2 regions of the Nonomuraea sp. NPDC050478 genome follow, and region 2 is predicted to be linked to the other one. Evidence: riboswitches for the same ligand, from Rfam matches in the RefSeq annotation. Region 2 holds a riboswitch; the other holds the start of a gene.
The links. Region 2 has a riboswitch for cyclic di-AMP ahead of ACIBF7_RS11420 (CHAP domain-containing protein). Riboswitches for the same ligand answer to the same signal wherever they lie in the genome.

Region 1: it holds a riboswitch for cyclic di-AMP, as region 2 does, so the genes downstream of both, ACIBF7_RS02545 (NlpC/P60 family protein) here and ACIBF7_RS11420 (CHAP domain-containing protein) in region 2, are expected to answer to the same signal.

What each region holds. Positions count from the first base shown of each region.
Region 1 is NZ_JBITHT010000001.1:535,499-541,798, reverse strand. Features, by position in the region: gene ACIBF7_RS02565 (hypothetical protein) at 1-21, opposite strand, end outside; gene lysX (bifunctional lysylphosphatidylglycerol synthetase/lysine--tRNA ligase LysX) at 194-1,651, shown strand; gene ACIBF7_RS02555 (cytochrome P450) at 1,676-2,875, opposite strand; gene ACIBF7_RS02550 (LuxR C-terminal-related transcriptional regulator) at 3,065-3,277, shown strand; gene ACIBF7_RS02545 (NlpC/P60 family protein) at 3,281-4,324, opposite strand; cyclic di-AMP (ydaO/yuaA leader) riboswitch at 4,331-4,485, opposite strand; gene ACIBF7_RS02540 (amino-acid N-acetyltransferase) at 4,772-5,329, shown strand; gene ACIBF7_RS02535 (RDD family protein) at 5,427-6,300, shown strand, end outside.
Region 2 is NZ_JBITHT010000002.1:737,416-743,715, reverse strand. Features, by position in the region: gene ACIBF7_RS11435 (ABC transporter substrate-binding protein) at 1-752, opposite strand, end outside; gene ACIBF7_RS11430 (RNA polymerase sigma factor) at 1,023-2,267, opposite strand; gene ACIBF7_RS11425 (YciI family protein) at 2,460-2,891, opposite strand; gene ACIBF7_RS11420 (CHAP domain-containing protein) at 2,985-3,683, opposite strand; cyclic di-AMP (ydaO/yuaA leader) riboswitch at 3,697-3,834, opposite strand; gene ACIBF7_RS11415 (Gfo/Idh/MocA family protein) at 3,949-4,905, opposite strand; gene ACIBF7_RS11410 (aldo/keto reductase) at 4,954-5,769, opposite strand; gene ACIBF7_RS11405 (hypothetical protein) at 5,867-6,300, shown strand, end outside.

The sequences.
Region 1 (6,300 bases), on a different contig from region 2:
GGTGGCGATCTTCCTGAACATGGTCTCTCCCCGAGCCCTCCCCTGGACCGGCCCGCTGCCGGATCCCCCTTCGAGCCCGTGACACATGGGTAACCGAGCGTGCTTGCAGGCCCCCTGCAGGGGACCGACGAGACCTTGCACGTGGCCGTATCCCCTACCCTTTGGTGATGTGAGCGACGAACTTCCCGAGCAGATGCGCATCCGGAGGGAGAAGCTCGACCGCCTTCGCGCCGAAGGCGTCGACCCTTACCCGGTGAGTTTCCCCCGCACGACCACCAACGCGGAGGTCAGGGCGAAATACCAGGGCCTGGAGCCCGACACCGCCACCGGCGACCGGGTCGGCGTGGCCGGGCGCGTCATGCTCAACCGCGTCGGCGGCAAGCTCTGCTTCGCCACCCTGCGCGACGGCAGCGGCGACCTCCAGGTCATGATCTCGCTCGACAAGGTGGGGGAGGAGTCGCTCGCGTCCTGGAAGCACGACGTCGACCTGGGCGACCACGTCGGCGTCGAGGGCGAGGTGATCACCTCGCGGCGCGGCGAGCTGTCCATCCTCGCCGACCGCTGGCAGATCACGTCCAAGTGCCTGCGCCCGCTGCCCGAGAAGCACCTCGGCCTGACCGACCCCGAGGCCAGGGTCCGCCAGCGTTACGTCGACCTCATCGTCAACGACGAGGCGCGCAAGATGGCCCGCGTCCGCAGCGCCACCGTGCGCGCGGTGCGCGACTTCTGGCACGAGGAGGGCTACCTCGAGGTCGAGACGCCGATGCTGCAGCCGATCCACGGCGGCGCGGCGGCCCGGCCCTTCGCGACCCACATCAACGCCTACGACATGGAGCTCTACCTCCGCATCGCGATCGAGCTCTACCTCAAGCGGCTCGTGGTGGGCGGCGTCGAGAAGGTCTTCGAGGTCAACCGCAACTTCCGCAACGAAGGCGCCGACTCCACCCACAACCCCGAGTTCACCATGGTCGAGGCCTACGGCACCTACCTCGACTACCACGACATGGCCGACCTCACCCAGCGCATGTACCAGAAGGCCGTGGTCGCCGCGCTCGACACCACCGTGGTCGTCCACGACGGCGTCGAGGTCGACCTCGGGCTGCCCGAGTGGCCGCGGGCCAAGCTCTACGACCTGGTGTCCGCCGCGGTGGGCGAGGAGGTCACCACCGAGACCCCGCTGGAGCGCGTCCGCGGCCTGGCCGACAAGCACGACGTGCACTGGGACCCGAAGTGGGGCCAGGGCAAGCTGGTCCAGGAGCTGTTCGAGGAGCTGGTCGAACACACCCTCGTCCAGCCCACGTTCGTCATGGACTATCCGCTGGAGACGTCCCCGCTGGCCCGCGTCCACCGCGACAACCCGCTGCTGACCGAGAAGTGGGACCTCATCGGGTTCGGCACCGAGCTCGGCACCGCCTACTCCGAGCTCATCGACCCGATCGACCAGCGCCGCCGCCTGGAGGAGCAGTCCCTGCTCGCCGCCGGCGGCGACCTGGAGGCCATGCAGCTCGACGAGGACTTCCTGCAGGCCCTGGAGTACGGCATGCCCCCGACGGGCGGCATGGGCGCCGGCATCGACCGGATGATCATGGCCTTCACGGGCCGCAACATCCGCGAGACCATCCTCTTCCCCCTGGTCAAGCCCACCCGCTGACCGCGCCGAGCCAGCCCGCCCGCGCTACAAGCGCGGGCGGTTGAGCCTGACGGGCAGCCGGGCCAGGCCGCGCAGCACCAGGTTCTCCTTGTACGGCGGATCCGCGTCGGCCAGCTCCAGCCCCGGCGCGGCCCCGGCCAGCGCGGCCAGCGCCACCTCCCCTTCCAGCCGGGCCAGCGGCGCACCCAGGCAGAAGTGCACCCCCAGACCGAACGCCAGATGCCTGCCGGGCGCCCGCCCCACGTCGAACCGGTCCGGGTCGGGGAAGGCCGCGGGGTCGCGGTTGGCCGCGCCGACCAGCGCCAGCGTCGACGTGCCCGCCGGCACCCGGACGCCGCCCAGCTCGGCGTCCTCCAGCGCGACGCGGGCCGTGAGCTGGACCGGCGGGTCATACCTGAGCACCTCCTCCACGACCTCCCTGGGCCGCTCGGCCGCCCGCCCCAGCACGCCGTGCCTGACCAGGTTGAGCACGCCGTTGGCGATGAGGTTGACGGTCGTCTCGTGACCGGCCACCAGCAGCAGCACGCACGTGGCCAGCAGCTCGCGCTCGGTCAGCTCCTCGACCTGGACGAGCGCGCTGAGCAGGTCGTCGGCCGGCCGCTCCCGCCGCAGCGCGATGAGACCCTGGAAGTAGTCGTGGAACTCGCGCCGGTGGCGTTGTGAGCGCTCGGTCAGCTCGTCGGTGACGATCGGGTCGAGGCTGCGCGCCAGGGTCTCGCTCCAGCCGCGGAAGCGCTCGTGGTCCTCCGCCGGCACGCCCAGCATCTCGCTGATCACCATGACGGGCAGCGGGTAGGCGAAGTCGCGGACCAGGTCGGCCTCGTCGGGCAGCGCGGCGATCAGGTCCGCGGTGATCGTCTCGATGCGCGGACGCAGCCGCCGCACCATGCCGGGCGTGAAGGCCTTGCTGACGAGTCCGCGCATCCGGGTGTGGTCCGGCGGGTCCATCATGAGGAACGAACGGACCGGTTCGTCCGGCCCGGCGGGCGCGGGGGCGGGGCCGTGACCGAAACGAGGGTCGCGCAACAGGGCCGAGCAGAGCTCGTGGGAGGTGGCGACGAGCAGCCCGCCGCGCGTCCGGAAGAGCGGCCCGCTCTCGCGCAGCTTCCGGTATCGGGAATACGGCTCGCGCAGGAACGCATAATCGTACGGATCGAAACCCAGCATGTCGCTGGGGCTCAGCGTGGACGGCGGCGCGCTGTCAGAGTCCTTGTGATCGATCATTGCGCTTGGAAATGTGCCGACATACGCCGAGTACTTCACGTAGGACGGATCATGTCAATGGCTATGGTCAAGTAGGGCAGATCTTACGCTTGACGGCCTTTGCCGGATGCGTTTACGTAGTCGGGGCGAGCAGCCTTTCGCTCGTGCCAGGACGTCACCGAGTAGTGCTGTTGGGGGGGAGGGCTCCCGATGGATGTGCTCAGTGAAAATGTTGAACTGAGCCATGCAGATCTGGCGTTGCTGGCGGAGCTGGCCAAGGGCGTCACAGTAGACCGAGTGGGGAGGCGCCTTGATTGCAGCGGCCGCACGGTGCGCCGAAGACTGAGGGGCATCTGCGACCGGATCGGGGTGGCCACGGCCATCGAAGCCGTGGCCTGGGCCGCGCGCCGCCAGCTGATCTAGCCGTCAGTCGGCGATGCGCACCGCTCCGGCGTAGGGGCGCCGGTCGAGTGAGGCGATGCGCACGACGTCGCCCGTGCGCGGCGCGTGCACCATCATGCCGCCGCCGAGGTAGATGCCCACGTGGTGCAGGTCGCTGTAGAAGAAGACCAGGTCGCCGGGGCGCAGCTCCTCGCGCGCGATGTGCCTGCCCGCGGTCCACTGGTCGCCGGTGTAGTGCGGCAGCGAGATGCCGACGCGCTGGTAGGCGGCCATGACCAGCCCCGAGCAGTCGTAGCCGTTGGGGCCTTCCGCGCCCCAGACGTACGGCTTGAGCTGCTGGGTGAGGGCCCAGCGGGCGGCCTGGGCCGCCTTGCCGTCGCCGGGGATGGGCAGGGTCACCTTGACGGCCCTGGTGCCGGGGCGGCCGGCCTCGCCGAGCGCGCGCTGGAACAGCCGGCTCTCGACCTTGGTGACGAGCGTGGAGATCCGGTCGCGCTTGGCGCCGAGGTCCTTGACGATCTTGTTGACCTCGTCGATGCGGGTCTGGGCGCCGGTCCTGGCCCGCTCGGCCGCGTCCATCGCCTTGGTCAGCTTGAGGACCTCCTCGCTCTGCTGCTGTCGCAGGGCGTAGGTGGTGGCCGCGCGGTCGAGGTAGCTCTCGGGGTCGCCGCCGGTGGTGAAGGCGAGCACCCGGCTGAGGCCGCCCGACATGTATTCGGCCTCGACCAGCTGCGACGCCCTGGTCTTCTTCGTGGCCAGGTCGGCCTCGCTGGCGGCGAGCCTCTTCTTGGCGTTCTCCACGGCCTTCTTGGCCGTCTTGAGCTTCTCGCGCTGCCCGTTGTACTGCTCGGTGAGGGTCTCGATCTCCAGGTGCATCTCCTCGACCTGCTCGGAGAGCTCCTTGAGCGAGGGCTTGGGGTCGGCGGCGACGGTGCCCGCGGGAGCGGCGACGAGCAGCGCGGCGAGGGTGGCGCCCACGATGCCCAGCCTGCGGCCGTAGCCGGCCCGTTCCGGAGGGCGGGCGCGCTCGCCCGCGGAACTCCCCCTGCGGTCGCGCGTGCGCTTCACCAATCGAGCTCCTTCCGTAGCGCGCCGACCGGGTTAGCTGACGGGTTCGGGCTCGGACCGGCCCTACCGAGCGAGGTGCTCGGACTCACCCCTGGCGGCGCCGCTCGAACGCCGCCGGCGGGTCCCCGGCTCCCCTTGCGGGGATTGGGCGCGTCTCCGCGCCACATGCACGGGGACATCGACGCTGGACACTAATGCACCGAGGGTTCCTGCTCAACCGGAACTACAGACTCTGTAGAGATTTCACAACCGGGGGGTCACAAGGTGGTCTCGTAAAGCACGGTACGGCAAAGACTTCATGTCCTCTTTGTGCCTGCTTGGACCAGGCATGGAACGGTAGGAAACCTCCAACGCCACAGGTGCTCGTACAGCCACGAGACGTTACAAGATGGGCGCAAGTCCGGGGTTAGGGGTGAGCCGTAATCACAAACTGTAGGCTGGAGGGTCATGGAGCAGGTCGCCGAACGTCCCCTTCCCGACACGCAGGTCCTGGTCCGGCGTGCCCGGACGCCGGACGTCAAGGCCATCAAATTCCTGGTCGACACCTATGGAGGCCCCGGCCCCCGGCTGCTGGAGAAGGCCACGGTCACCCTGTACGAGGACGTGCAGGAGTTCTGGGTCGCCGAGCGCGACGGCAAGGTCGTCGGCTGCGGGGCGCTGCACGTCCTCTGGGAGGACCTGGCGGAGATCCGCACCGTGGCGGTCCACCCGGAGGCGCGCGGGCTGGCCATCGGCCACCGCATCGTCACGGCCCTCATCGACACGGCCAAAGAACTCGGCCTGCAGCGTGTTTTCTGCCTCACATTCGAGGTCGACTTCTTCGCGAGACACGGATTCCGGGTGATCAAAGGCACCCCGGTCTCGCCCGAGGTCTACGCCGAACTCCTGGCCTCGTACGACGAGGGCGTGGCCGAGTTCCTGGACCTGGAACACGTCAAGCCCAACACCCTGGGGAACACACGGATGTTGCTCCACCTGACCTCGGGTGATGCGGATCTTGACTGACAGAAAAGGTGATTGTTGATACCCATGTCGATACGTTGTCCAGGACAGGCATGTGCCCTGACACGTGCCACATGCGCACGCGAAGCGAGGTGACACGGTGAGCACCGGACAGCCGCCGTATCCGCAGGATGAATCCAGCGAGAATCATCCGGGATACGGGCACAACCCGGGACACCCCCATGGGGAGGATCCCGACGCGACGGTCGTGGGCTACAGGGCCGACGACCCCTACGGCCAGGGCCAGTACGGCCAGCAGCCCCCGTACGGGCAGCAGCAGCAGTACGGTCAGCCGGGTCAGCAGGGCTACGGCCAGCAGGGCGCGTCCCAGCCGGGCTACGGCCAGCCCCAGTACGGCCAGCAGCCCGACTACGGCCAGCAGGGTTACGGTCAGCAGCCTCAGTACGGTCAGCAGGCTCCCTCGCAACCCGACTACGGCCAGCCCCAGTACGGCCAGCAGGCCCCTTCCCAGCCTGACTACGGCCAGCAGCCCCAGTACGGCCAGCAGGCTCCCTCGCAACCCGACTACGGTCAGCAGCCCCAGTACGGTCAGCAGCAGTACGGCCAGCCCGGCTACGGCCAGCAGCCCTCCTCGGGTCAGCAGGGCTACGGCCAGCAGCCCTCCTCGGGTCAGCAGGCTTACGGTCAGCAGGGCTACGGTCAGCAGGCCCCCTCCCAGCCCGGTTACGGCCAGCAGCCCGATTCCCAGTCCGGCTACGGTCAGCAGGCCTACGGCCAGCAGGGTTACGGTCAGCAGCCGCAGTCAGGGCAGCAGTACGGCCAGCCCGGCTACGGTCAGCAGGCGCAGTATGGCCAGCAGCAGTACGGCCAGCCCGGCTACGGTCAGCAGCCCCAGTACGGCCAGCAGTACGGTCAGCCCGCCTACGGGCAGCCGGGCTACGGCCAGCCGGTCGGCGTGCAGCCTCCGGGTGCCCCCGCGCCGCTGGCGGAGTGGTGGCAGCGGCTGGTGGCCC
Region 2 (6,300 bases):
GAGGTCTTGACGGCCGGGTTCGTCTCCAGGACGAGGTTGTTCTCCTTGTCGAAGTACGAGACGTTGCCGTTCTTCGGCGCCTCCTGCGACAGGATCACGTTGTAGATGGTGTTCGGGCCGTCCATCCACTTCGCGCCGGTGTCGGCGGCCGAGAACTTCTTGCCGGCCTCGAGGTAGGCGTCCCAGGTCGGCCAGAGCTTGGCGACCTCCTCACGGTCGGTCGGCAGCCCGGCCTTCTCGAACAGGTCCTTGCGGTAGCACATGGTCATGCCGCCGATGTCGGTGCCCAGCGCGAACAGCTTGCCCTCGGCGTTGACGCCCGTCTCCCACTTGGCCGCGGGGAAGTCGGCCTTGCGGTCCTGCAGGCCGTACTCGCCCAGGTCGGTGAAGAACTGCGGGCGGGCGGCCATCAGGCCCATCGCGCCCTCGTCGATGCCGACGATGTCGCCGGCGCCGCTGCCGGCCTGCAGGCGCTGGAGCAGCTGGGGCAGATAGACGTCTTCGAACCTGTCGGTCAGGTTCGAGTACTTGACCTGGATGTTCGGGTGCTCGGCGTTCCACTTCTTCACGGCCTCGTCGTAGCCGAAGTTCTCGCCGCCGCCGAAGGTGTGCACGTTGATGGTGACGGGCTCCGCCGGCGTGCTCGCATCGGCTGAGGGGGCCGGAGCCTCACCGCCACCACAGGCGGCGGTCATCGCGGCCAGGGCCGTGACCAGGACTCCGGTTACTGCAAAGCGCTTGTGGTTCGTCATACCGTACCCCTCTTGGGTGTGGATCTTGGGAGGTGCATCGCGACAGTCCCGCGATTGGAGTGTCTTTGGGAGCGCTCCCACAAAGAGTGCCCGTAGCGCGTCCAGGCGTCAACGTCCCGAAACTCAACCGTTACCTCTGGGGTATTTTGTGACCCTAGAAGTAGCCGTACGGGGATATATCGCCCAAAGCGCTACTTGGGAGCGCTCCCATCCCACGGGCACCGTTTCTCCCGCACACCGGCACAAAAGCGCACCAGAACCAGAGGCGTCTCACCGGCAGGCCGCGGCCCGCGCCTCCATGAGAACGCGTTCGCGCTCGTTGCGGGTCAGCGCGGCCGCGCGCTCGAACTCGGCGCGGGCCTCGCCGAGCCGGCCCAGTTTGAACAGCAGGTCGCCGCGTACGCCCGGCAGCAGGTGGTAGTCCCGCATGGCCGGCTCGCCGGCGATCTGGTCGACCAGCTCCAGGCCCACCTCGGGGCCGTACGCCATGGCCAGGGCCACCGCGCGGTTGAGCTCGACCACCGGCGAGCCCGACAGGGCCGCGAGCCGCGCGTACAGGTCGGCGATGCGGACCCAGTCGGTCTCCCCGGGCGTGAACGCGCGGGCGTGGCAGGCCGCGATGGCGGCCTGGAGCGTGTACGGGCCCATGGTGTCTGTCAGTTCCTCGGCCCGCTCCAGCGCGGCCAGGCCGCGGCGGATGAGCAGCCGGTCCCACCGGGCGCGGTTCTGCTCCAGCAGCAGGATCGGCTCGCCGGACGGGCCCAGCCTGGCGGCCGAGCGGGACGCCTGGATCTCCATGAGCGCCACCAGGCCGAACACCTCGGGCTCCTTCGGCATCAGCCCGGCCAGCACCCGGCCCAGGCGCAGCGCGTCCTCGCAGAGGCCGGGCCGCATCCAGTCGTCGCCGGCGGTGGCCGAGTAGCCCTCGTTGAAGATCAGGTAGATGACCTCCAGCACGGACGACAGCCGTCCGGCCAGTTCCTCGCCCGCGGGGACCTCGAACGGCACCTTCCGCGTGGCCAGGGTCCGCTTCGCGCGGACGATCCGCTGCGCCACCGTCGGCTCGGGCGTCAGGAACGCGCGCGCGATCTCGTCGGTGGACAGGCCGCCCAGCACCCGCAGCGTCAGCGCGACCCGGGCCTCGGTGGACAGCACCGGATGGCACGCGGTGAACACCAGCCGCAGCAGGTCGTCCTCGATCTCCTCGGGGCCGGGCGGCTCCTGCCCGGGGTCGTCCTCCAGGGCGCGGCCGATCTCGGCGAGCTTGCGCTCGTAGCGTTCCCTGCGGCGGATCAGGTCGACGCCCCGGCGCTTGGCCACGGTCATCAGCCAGGCGCCCGGATTGCGTGGCACGCCCTCGCGGGGCCACTGCTCCAGCGCCGCGACCAGCGCGTCCTGTGCCAGCTCCTCGGCCAGGCCGACGTCGCGCACCAGCCGGGCCAGCCCGGCGATCAGCCGCGCCGCCTCGATCCGCCACACGGCCTCGATGGCCCCATGCGTCTCCGAAGCTGTCACGGGCCCATCGTATGGTCACCCCGTCCGGGACATGCCCGGCACTCACCTCAGCGCGGGAAGCGAGAAACGCTTTCAAGAAGGAGCGGCGTCCCGGGCATGTGTGCCGGGCTCCTGGTTGAAGCGGTGATGGTCGTCCACGGCGGGCGTGGGTGACGCGTTTCCGGCAGGCGTGCGGGGGGTCGCCCTGGGCTGTCAGGCGTTCGGGGGGTTGGTCTCCAGGGACTCGCGGAGGGCTTTGTCGCGCTCGGCGGTCTCCGGGGTGAGGGAGGTCTCCGGCATGTCGGCCGCGTCGAAGACCTCCCAGAGCTCCAGGCCGACCCCTTCGCCGCCCTCGGGGACGGGGACGCGCAGGGCCCATTCGACGGCCTCTTCGCGGGACTTGACCTGGATCAGCCAGAAGCCGGCGATGATCTCCTTGGTCTCCGCGAAGGGCCCGTCGATGACCTTGGGCTTGCCGGGGCCGTAGGCGATGCGGGCGGCGCGGGAGCTGGGGGCGAGCCCTTCCGCCGCCAGCAGGACACCGGCCTTGGCCAGCGACTCGTTGTAGGCCATCATGTCGTCGACGAGCTGCCGGCTCGGCATGACGCCCGCCTCGGTCTCGGCGCTGCCCTTTCCGATGATCATGAACTTCACGGTGCTTCTCCTTCGAATCCCGGTCTCGCCGACGCGTCGAACGAGCGGCGCCCGCATCGACACCTCAGGGATTCTTCCGGACAATCAGGCGGCGTACTCGGGGTAGCCGTAGCCGACGACCTGAGACTTGGGACGGATGCGCTCCTCGACGAGCCCGTTGCCGGTGTTGCCCTCGATCGTGGAGATCGTCCCGTCGCGGTTGTCCTTGACCACGAAGCCGACGTGCTGGATGGAGCCGAGGCTCTTGCTGCCGTTCCAGGCGAAGAAGACCACGGCGCCCGGCTTGGCCAGGGTGCCCCAGCGGCCGTTGTTCTGGAACCACCGCGCGTGCGTCACCGTGTAGGCGTCCCAGCCCACCTGCGCGCGGGCGCCGGTCTGCTCGCCGACCCAGGAGACGAACATCGCGCACCAGGGGGCGTTCAGGTAGGCGGCGGGGTGGCCGCCGTCACGGGCGATGGTCTCCTGGGCGCGCTGCGAGTTCGCGTACCACTCCTGGAACTTCGTGCCGCCGCCCCGCGCGTTCTCCCTGATGCCGATCTGCTCCCTGGCCAGGGCGAGCACCTGGGCCGCGGTGACGTCGATCTTGTCCTTCTCGGCGGGCTTCGCCTCCTGGGAGGCGGTCTGGCCGGTCTCCGCCTGGGCCGTCAACGAGAGATCGTCTCCGTTGACCGGGTCGGCGTGGGCGGGGAGGGCGGAGCCCATGAAGCAGGCGACGAAGGTGGCGCCGAGGGCGGCGCGGACGTAATGCGGTTTGGTGGCACGGGGGAGGCGATGCATGACCATCGAGGGGATGTACTCCTTGCTTCCATGCCGCTTACCGGGTTAGCTGACGGGTTCGGGCGTGGAAGCTGCCCTACGGCGCGCGAGGCGCCGATTCACCCCGGAAGAAGTGGGTCCCCGGTTCCGCGCAAGGCGGATTCAGCGGTCGCAGGACGATCCTGCGATACGACGGTGTTCTCGGACACGACCGGACAAACCGGACGTATGCCGTGAATGCGGAGTAAAGTAACGCATCTGGCAAGAAACTGGCAAGTCTTCAAAGCCGCGGCTAGCGGATCTGCGCCCGCGCCTCCGCCAGAACCCGCATGATGGCAAGGCTCTCGTCAAGCGGCATGATCGCGCTCTCGGTACGACCTCGCGCCAGGCAGTCGCGGACCTCGCGCAGCTCGCCCGCGTACCCGTTGTCCGCCGGATCGTCGAGCACGTGCTCCTCCGGCTCCATCCCCGGCCCGCTGAGCACGACCCGCCGCGGAGCCCAGAACGGGGCGTCGATGTCGGCCCGCATCCCGGTGCCGACGACGGTGGCGTCGTTGGAGTAGGCGCCGAGCAGCGAGCACTCCACCAGCGCCCGCCTGCCGCCCGGATAGCTCATCAGCCCGCCCGCCTCGGCGTCCACGCCGCCCGGGGACAGCGAGCCGGTGAGGTGCGTGCTCTCCGGCGTCCCGAGGAACAACTGGGCCAGCCCCATGGGGTAGATTCCCAGGTCGAGCAGGGCGCCGCCGCCCAGCTCCGGCGCCCAGAGCCGGTGCGCGGGATCGTACGGGTGCGCGAAGCCGAACGAGGCGCGCACCGAGCGGATCTCGCCGAAACGCCCGTCGCCGGCGAGCATGCGGATCAGCGGGTTGAACCGCATCCACATCGCTTCCATCAGGAAGACCCCGGCCTCGCGGGCCAGCCGGACCATCCGCTCGGCGTCGGCCGTGGTGGCGGCGAGCGGCTTCTCGCACAGCACGGCCTTGCCCGCCGCGATGGCCGCCTCGGCCACCTCCAGGTGCTGGGCGTGCGGGGTGGCGACGTAGACGGCGTCCACGGCCGGATCGGCGCACAGCTCGGCGTAGGAGCCGTGGGCGGACTCGGCGCCCAGCGTCGCGGCCAGCGCCTTGGCCCGGCCCAGGTCGCGGGAGCCGACCGCGGCCACCCTCATCCCCGGCTCGGCGGCGATGACGGCGCCCACTGTCCTGGCGATGCCGCCGGTCGCCGCGATGCCCCACGATAAGTCACGCACGCGGAAGATCGTACAGATTCATCCGCGAAAGCGATATGTGAGGCGAATTCACCCGCTGGTCTCGGGGTCGAGCCCCAGGCGGCGGCCGGCGTTCATCGCCCCGATCGCGGCCATGTCCTCGCGGTCCAGGATGAAGTCGAACACGTCGATGTTCTCCTTGATCCGCGACGGGGTGACCGACTTCGGGATCACCACGTTGCCGATCTGGATGTGCCAGCGCAGCACGATCTGCGCGGGCGTGCGGTTGTGCTTGTCCGACAGCACCGCCAGCGCCGGGTCCTCCAGCAGGCCCCGGCCGGAGCCGAGCGGGCTCCACGCCTCGGTGAGGATCCCGTTCTTGTCGTGGAACTCGCGCATCTCGTGCTGCTGGAAGTACGGGTGCAGCTCGATCTGGTTGATGCAGGGGACGATGTCGGTCTCGTCCATGAGCCGGGTGAGCGTGCCGACCGTGAAGTTGGACACGCCGATGGCCCTGGCCCGGCCGTCCCGGTAGATCTTCTCCAGGCCACGCCAGGCCTGGACGTACTTGTTCTGCTTCGGCGCCGGCCAGTGGATCAGGTAGAGGTCGACGTGGTCGAGGCCGAGCCTGGCCAGGCTCTCGTCGAAGGCCCGCTCCACCCGGTCGTGGTCGGAGTTCCACAGCTTGGTGGTGACGAAGAGCTTCTCGCGCGGGATGCCGGAGGCGCGCACGGCCCGGCCGACGCCCTCCTCGTTGCGGTAGAGCGTGGCCGTGTCGATGTGGCGGTAGCCGGCCTCGAGCGCGGTCAGCACGGCCCGCTCCGCCTCGTCGTCGGTCACCTTCCAGACGCCGAGGCCGAGTTGCGGGATCTCGACACCGTCTCTGTAAAGCCGTAGCGAGTTCATACTTCCCATTGTTCACGTCTCGTTCCGCACGGCTTAAGCCGCCCGGGCTAGCTTGAAGCGGTCGTGAACGGGCCATCACCTGGCTGGGAGAGCAAACGTGGTCAAACAGGCGTCGGCCTGGGTGGAATCCCCGCTCCAGATGCTGTGCGCCGTCGAGGCCCATCACGCGGGGCTGCTCGGCCCGGCCACCATCGTGGTGCCGCGGGCGCGGCTGCGCGCCCTCAAGGCGACCGGGCGCGAGCTGCGCGGCCTCGACCTGCCCGCCGGGCTGGAGCTGGCCGAGCCGAGCGAGCGCATGCCGCGCCGGCCGGCCGTCGTCGGCGACGCCTTCTCCGGCCGGGTGCAGCTGCGCTGGCTCGCCGCCTTCCCCGGCAGGGTCGTCGTGGTGGACGACGGCATGGCCACGATCCGGCTGCTGGAACTGCTCGCCGCGAAACCGTACCGGCCGCTGCTGCGGGCCCGCGCCCAGCCGGGCGCGCTGCGCGCGGCGCTCGGGCTGGCCGCCGCGATCAGGCTGCGCGCGGGCGGGGT